One region of the Micromonospora sp. WMMD1102 genome, then DNA from elsewhere that is predicted to be linked to it. Evidence: riboswitches for the same ligand, from Rfam matches in the RefSeq annotation. Region 1 holds a riboswitch; the other holds the start of a gene.

What was found. A riboswitch is a leader RNA that binds a small molecule or an ion and turns the genes downstream of it on or off. The one in region 1 is predicted to bind cobalamin.
Region 2: it holds a riboswitch for cobalamin, as region 1 does, so the genes downstream of both, O7626_RS07535 (ribonucleoside-diphosphate reductase subunit alpha) here and O7626_RS03785 (iron ABC transporter permease) in region 1, are expected to answer to the same signal.

The regions. Positions count from the first base shown of each region.
Region 1 covers NZ_JARUBN010000001.1:799,376-802,730, reverse strand. The annotation lists gene O7626_RS03800 (hypothetical protein) at 1-216, shown strand, start outside; tRNA gene O7626_RS03795 (tRNA-Ser) at 428-555, opposite strand; gene O7626_RS03790 (hypothetical protein) at 621-803, opposite strand; cobalamin riboswitch at 1,458-1,642, shown strand; gene O7626_RS03785 (iron ABC transporter permease) at 1,686-2,720, shown strand; gene O7626_RS03780 (ABC transporter ATP-binding protein) at 2,717-3,355, shown strand, end outside.
Region 2 covers NZ_JARUBN010000001.1:1,650,732-1,654,086, reverse strand. The annotation lists gene miaB (tRNA (N6-isopentenyl adenosine(37)-C2)-methylthiotransferase MiaB) at 1-119, opposite strand, end outside; gene O7626_RS07545 (DUF2277 family protein) at 202-447, shown strand; gene O7626_RS07540 (hypothetical protein) at 471-953, opposite strand; cobalamin riboswitch at 1,406-1,619, shown strand; gene O7626_RS07535 (ribonucleoside-diphosphate reductase subunit alpha) at 1,892-3,355, shown strand, end outside.

The DNA.
Region 1 (3,355 bases):
CGGGTGGAGGACATTCCGGTGTCTGGTGACTGGAACGGCGACGGCAAGGACACCATCGGCGTCTTCCGCCCCAGCAACTCCACCTGGTACCTCCGCGACACCAACAGCGGAGACGCCACCACCATCTTCAAATTCGGCCACGGCCCCTCCGGCGACCACCCCGTTGCTGGCCGCACGCCGGTGCGGGCCGCCATGTCCAGGCGGTACGTCACGTAGCGGCCACGGCAGCGACCGATCCCGCGCCACCATGATTTGCCGACAAGCGAACCGTGACCGCGTTCACGCCATCGCCGCCGCGCTGGACGCTCTGAGCAAGAGAGCGCGGGGCAAGATCAGCTCCTGATCTGGCACGCGTCGGCCCACAGAGATCAGAAACGACAAACGCCCTGGCGGAGAGTCGCTCTCTCACCAGGGCGTTCCGCAAGGGTGGAGCCGAGGGGACTCGAACCCCTGACCCCCACACTGCCAGTATGGTAACGATTCTGTCACGCCGTACCGCCGGATGCCGACAGGTGCTTTGAGCAGGGGAAATTTTCTACATCAACTCACACCCCCTGTCGCCACATGTTGCGCAATGATGGCTATTTGATCTTGGGCAGTGACCACCAATGTGACCACGCTCAGTGTGGAAGGCTTCGTGCCACCCCGTCCGCCCGCCACTGCCCGCACCAGGCGGTCGCGGTGGCCGGCCCCGCGACGTCAACGGCAAGCTCGTACTTCGGCAGTTCCGGCGTCAGTCTGGCGAACCACGACGAGGCGTTCACCGCCGGAAGTAGCGACCTCGCGTCGAGGCTATTCACCATCCCCGAGGTGTCAATAGCACTCCAGCCACGCATGCGCGCATTAGCATTTCCGCACTTCAACGGAATGATCGGCCTCCTGGCATCTGCGTGCCCTCCGTGACGCCGGCTACACCGAAGCCGGGCTCATCTGGCGCGGCGGCGCGGACGCCGCCGTCACCAGCGTCCGCTGACTTCGGCGACCGTCCTGGCCGCACCTCGCGGCTGGCGGCCGGTCGCGGGGATGCATACGGCGGTGCCGCAGGCTGCCCGTGCGTCGACACCTTGCGCCGTAGGTGACGCGGTCTCGTCAGCCGGGACCGTTACCGCGACCGACGCCGACCTGCGGACGGCGACAACGCTCGCCGGAGACCGCGACATCGTCACCGCGCTGTCCGGCGGGTACGCGACCGGCCGGCGTCGCCGATGCGGGCAGCACCTCCGTCGGCGGCGACCATCGGCCGCCAGGCGCGTCAACCGTTCAGCAGCAGCATCATCCGGCGCCCCCTTCGGTTTCCGGCGTGGGCCAACGACAGAGGAGCCTCGTCACCCGCGGCCGCTGAGTTTCCGGCGATCGCCGGGAAGCTCGCCCACGTAGTGGCCGGCCCAATGCAGACCAAGTGGTCGACGTCACCGAGGATGGAATCCTCGGCTGCTGAATCCGTCTGGTGCGGCGTGTAGTGTCCCGGTCGAGTCGACCGCATCCTCTGGGATGCCAGGGAACTCCGGTGAGATTCCGGGACTGGCGCGCAGCGGTGAGGGCGACGGCGGCACGATTTCGCCACTAGAGAACGCTTCTCTGGGAAGGCCGTGCCGCCGGTTGACCCCGAGTCCGAAGACCTGTCGGCTCACACGCTCGTCGGTGGACTCTCGCGATCAGGGTCTCCAGACCCGAGAGGTATTACCATGTCCCGGCGCCGGCTGCCGTTCTGGCCGCTGCTTTTCGTGCTGGCCGTCATGTCGGTGCTCAGCGTGATCGCCTCGCTGGCCTTCGGTTCCGAGCGCGTCCCGCTCGCCGAGGTCGTCGCGGCGGTCACGGATCGTTTCGCTGGCGAGCCGGCCGGCCGCTGGGACGTCATCATCTGGGAACTGCGCCTGCCCCGCGCGCTGCTGGCGCTGGTCGTGGGCGCGGGCCTGGCGATCGCCGGGGCCGGCATGCAGACCCTGGTACGTAACTCACTGGCCGACCCCTACCTGCTGGGCATCAGCTCGGGCGCCTCGGTGGGCGCCACCGCGGCCCTCACCACCGGCGCGCTCGCGGGGCTCGGTCTCTACGCAGTCTCGATCGGAGCACTGCTGGGTGCGATGGGATCCGCGCTGCTGATCTGGCTGATCGCCACCGCGCAGGGCGGACTGACCCCGATCCGGCTCGTGCTCTCCGGCGTCGTCCTGTCCTCCGGGTTGTCGGCGATCGCCTCGCTGCTGGTCTTTCTCAGCGACGACGAGCGCGCGGCCGACTCGGTGATGTTCTGGATGCTGGGTAGCGTCGGCGGAGCCACCTGGGAGAAACTCTGGATACCCGCCGCGTTCGTCGTCGTCCTCGCGGCCGGCTTGCTGGCCGTGCATCGCTGGCTGGACGCGCTGGCAGCCGGGCCGGAGACGGCCGCAGCTCTCGGGATCAACGTGACCGCGCTGCGAACGGCGCTGTTCGTGACCCTGTCCGTGGTCGTCGGTGTGCTGGTGGCGGTCAGCGGAGGAGTGGGATTCGTCGGACTCCTCGTTCCGCACGCGGCGCGGCTGGTCGTGGGCGCCCGGCACCGGGTCGTCCTGCCGGTCGCGGCGGTGGCGGGTGCGGTGTTCCTCGTCTGGGTCGACGTGCTGGCCCGGGTGGCGGTGCGACCGCAGGAAATACCCCTGGGCGTGGTGACCGGCGTACTCGGGGCGCCCCTGTTCCTGCTGCTCATGGGCCGAGGCGCGTACCGGTTCGGTGGTGACCGATGACCCCCGCCCTGCGCCTGCACGACGTCTCCGCCCGGCTGGGCGGCCGCACCGTGCTGCGTGGCGTCGACCTCGACGTCGCCGACGGCGCACGGCTCGGCATCGTCGGGGTGAACGGCGCTGGGAAGACGACGCTGCTGCGGGTGCTGGCCGGAGTGCTGCACCCCAGCGCCGGAACCGCGCTGATCGCCGACGGCGGAGGCGGGCTGGTCGATCTGCGGCGGCTCCCGAACCGGGAGCGCGCCCGGCGGCTTGCCTATGTACCCCAGGAAGACGTGACGACGTCCGAGCTACGGGTCGGCGAGATGGTCGCCCTCGGCCGGGTGCCGCAGACCCGTCCCTGGGCCCGCGGTGGCAGCGCCGAGCACGATCTCGTGCGCGGCGCCCTCGACGCCGTCGGACTGGCCGACCGGATCGACACCATCGCCGACCAACTGTCCGGCGGCGAGCGGCGCCGGGCCACCCTGGCCCGCGGCCTGGCCCAGCAGTGCCCGGTGATGCTGCTCGACGAGCCGACCAACCACCTCGACGTCGCCTGGCAGCTCGACCTCCTGGAGGTCTTCGCCACACGCGCCCGGACCCTGGTGGCCACCGTGCACGACCTCGATCTCGCCTTGCGCTTCTTCGACCGACTCGCC
Region 2 (3,355 bases), 850 kb from region 1:
CGCACGTAGCCGGCCTGCTCCAGCAGTCCGGAGATCCGCTCGGAGTCGTGCACGTTCATCTGGCAGCCGTAGGTGCGCACCTGATAGGTGCGCGGGCTGCCGAGGGTTGCGGTAGTCATGACAGTGACAGAGTATCCGCAGGACCCGGGAAGCCCGATCCCCCCGGGACGTCCACCCCTGCCCCGACGGGAAGGTAGCGCCATGTGCCGGAGCATCAAGACCCTTCGCCAGCCGTACGCCGAGGTCGTCACCGAGACGGACATCGAGGCGGCGGCGTTGCAGTACGTCCGCAAGATCTCCGGGTTCCGGGCCCCGGCCGCGCACAACGCGGCGGCCTTCGACGCCGCGGTGGCCACGGTGGCCGAGGCGACCCGGACCCTGCTCGACCAGCTCGTGGTGAAGGGCGGCCCCGGCCGACCGACGCCGACCGAGCGGGCCGCAGGCTAACGACCGGGCGACCCGGTCGGCGGTCAGGCGGCGGCGAGGGCCGGGATCACCGAGTCCGGGGTCCAACGCGACCGCTGGCAGGGCGACCAGCCCCGGCAGCGCGGGCTGAGCACGGTGCAGAGCCGCTGCTCGGAGAGGACTTCGCCGTCCTCGTCCTCCCGCACGTCGTGGTGCACCGGTCGTATCGTGCCGTCCGCCGCCACCAGCAGGTGCCGTCCGGCGTCGAGGGTGTCGTCCGGCAGCAGGCAGGCCCGGCCCAGCCGCCGGGCGAACGCCGCGACGGCGCCCACCTCCGGCAGCCCTGCCGGCACCCCGTAGCAGTCGACGGAGGTCGGAAAGTCCCCGCGACGGTGCCAGACGTCGACAAGCAGCGCGCCGGACGGCACCCGAGCCGGGTCGACCCCGCCGAACGGCAGCACCGGTACGTCGAGCGCGTCGGCAAGCGCGCGGCGGATCTCCGAGGCGGCGACGCGCCTCTCCGTCCTCCAGTTCCACAGCTCGATCATTGCCGCCTCCTCGCCGTAATCGTTCGTGGCTGGATGCCGGTCTCACCTCGGGCATCCCCCGTCGGGCCGGATCACCCCTGGTGTCTGGGTGTAACGGCCTCACCCACGATGGTGCCGGGCACACCGGGCCGAGAGCGGCTAAGTTACCGGTCTGTGACCATATCCGCCGAAATAGACGAGCCTTGACTACCTATTGTAGTCGGAGCAGCACCTCGTTCCGGTGCGGCCTCGCCGGTGGCGCTCACCCAGCGTGGCCTGTTCGGCCAGCCCGGTCGGGCACCGGACAGTTCCGGACCGACCATCCTCCGGGCCCGGCTGCTCGCCAACGCTCCGACCTGGATGACGCCGGGGCCGGGTTTCCGGTCCGACTGTCGACCGGGGACACGACTGCTGGGATCCACGACACGCCCGACACACCATCTGGTGTTGCCCATCTCCCATCCCACCCAGATATGGTGTTTCCCGCAGCTGGTTCGGCCGTCCTGACTGGTCGGTCGAGACAACAGGGAACCCGGTGGAAGTCCGGGACTGCCCCGCAGCGGTGAGTGGGAACGACCGCCGTCAACCAAGCACTGGACCAGCCGGTCCGGGAAGCGACGGCCAGTAGGCGACGCCCCGGCGTCCTGCCCACGAGTCCGAAGACCTGCCAGCGCGCCGTACGCCGACCGGTGTGCGGCGGTCGAAGGCCGCGCGGGACGGCCGACGCCGGAGCCGGCCGCGGTTGTTCGCCGCGGGCCGGCGGCGTCCTCCCGCGCGCTCGACGACCTCGGGCGAGGCGTGAGGAGAGGGCCATGACGGTCGCGCACGAGCAGACCGCGGCGCCGGAGCAGGCTGCGGGTGGGCCGGACCAGGATGCAACTGGGCCGGGGCAGGCCGCGGTGCCGGAGCCGGCCGCGGTGCCGGAGCCGGCCGCGGTGCCGGAGCAGCGCCGGCAGGTCATGCGGGTCCGCAAGCGGAACGGCGACCTGGAGTCGGTGGACGTCAACAAGATCGTCCGGGCCGTGGAGCGCTGGGTCGACGACCTGGACGAGGTCGATCCGCTACGGGTGGCGACGAAGACGATAAGCGGGCTGTACGACGGGGCGACCACCGCCGAACTGGACAGGCTCTCGATCCAGACGGCGGCGGAACTCATCGGCACGGAGCCGCAGTACTCGAGACTGGCGGCCCGGTTGCTGGCCGCGTTCGTCGACAAGGAGGTACGCGGTCAGGGGGTGGCCAGCTTCAGCCAGTCCATCCGGTACGCGCACGGTCTGGGCCTGATCGGCGACGACACGGCCGCGTTCGTGGCCCGAAACGCCCGCAAGCTCGACGACGCCGTCGACCCGGACGGTGACCGGCGGTTCGAGTACTTCGGGCTGCGTACCGTCGCCGACCGTTACCTGCTGCGGCATCCGGAGACCCGACTGGTGGTGGAGACGCCGCAGCACTGGCTGTTGCGGGTCGCCTGCGGACTGTCCCGGACGCCGGGCGAGGCGATCGGGTTCTACCGGCTGATGTCGTCGCTGGCCTACCTGCCGAGTTCGCCGACGCTGTTCAACTCCGGCACCCGGCACACCCAGATGTCGTCCTGTTTCCTGGTCGACTCGCCGAGGGACGAGCTGGACTCGATCTACGAGCGTTACCACCAGGTGGCGAAGCTGTCCAAGTTCTCCGGTGGCATCGGCATCTCCTGGTCCCGGGTACGGGGCCGGGGCGCGCTGATCCGGGGCACCAACGGCCGGTCGAACGGGATCGTGCCGTTCCTCAAGACGCTCGACGCGGGTGTGGCGGCGGTGAACCAGGGTGGCCGGCGCAAGGGTGCGGCCTGCGTCTACCTGGAGCCGTGGCATCCGGACGTCGAGGAGTTCCTGGAGCTGCGGGACAACACCGGCGAGGAGGCCCGGCGTACCCACAACCTGAACCTGGCGAACTGGATCCCGGACGAGTTCATGCGTCGGGTCGAGGCCGACGGCGACTGGTCGCTGATCGACCCGTCCGACGCGCCCGAGCTGCCCGACCTGTTCGGGGACACCTTCGACGAGGCGTACCGGGCGGCCGAGAAGAAGGCCGTCCGGACCGTGCGGGCCAGGGAACTGTACGGGCGGATGATGCGCACCCTGGCGCAGACCGGCAACGGGTGGATGACGTTCAAGGACGCCTCGAACCGGCTCTCCAACCAGACCGGCGAGCCGGGCAACACCATCCACCTGTCGAATCTCTGCACCGAGATCCTGGAGGTCAACAGCGACACCGAGACCGCGGTCTGCAACCTCGGCTCGGTCAACCTGGCCGCGCACGTCACCGCCGACGGGGTCGACTGGGCGAAGCTGCGCGACACCGTACGCACGGCGGTGGTGTTCCTGGACCGGGTGATCGACATCAACTACTACCCGGCGGCGCAGGCGGCGGCGTCGAACCCC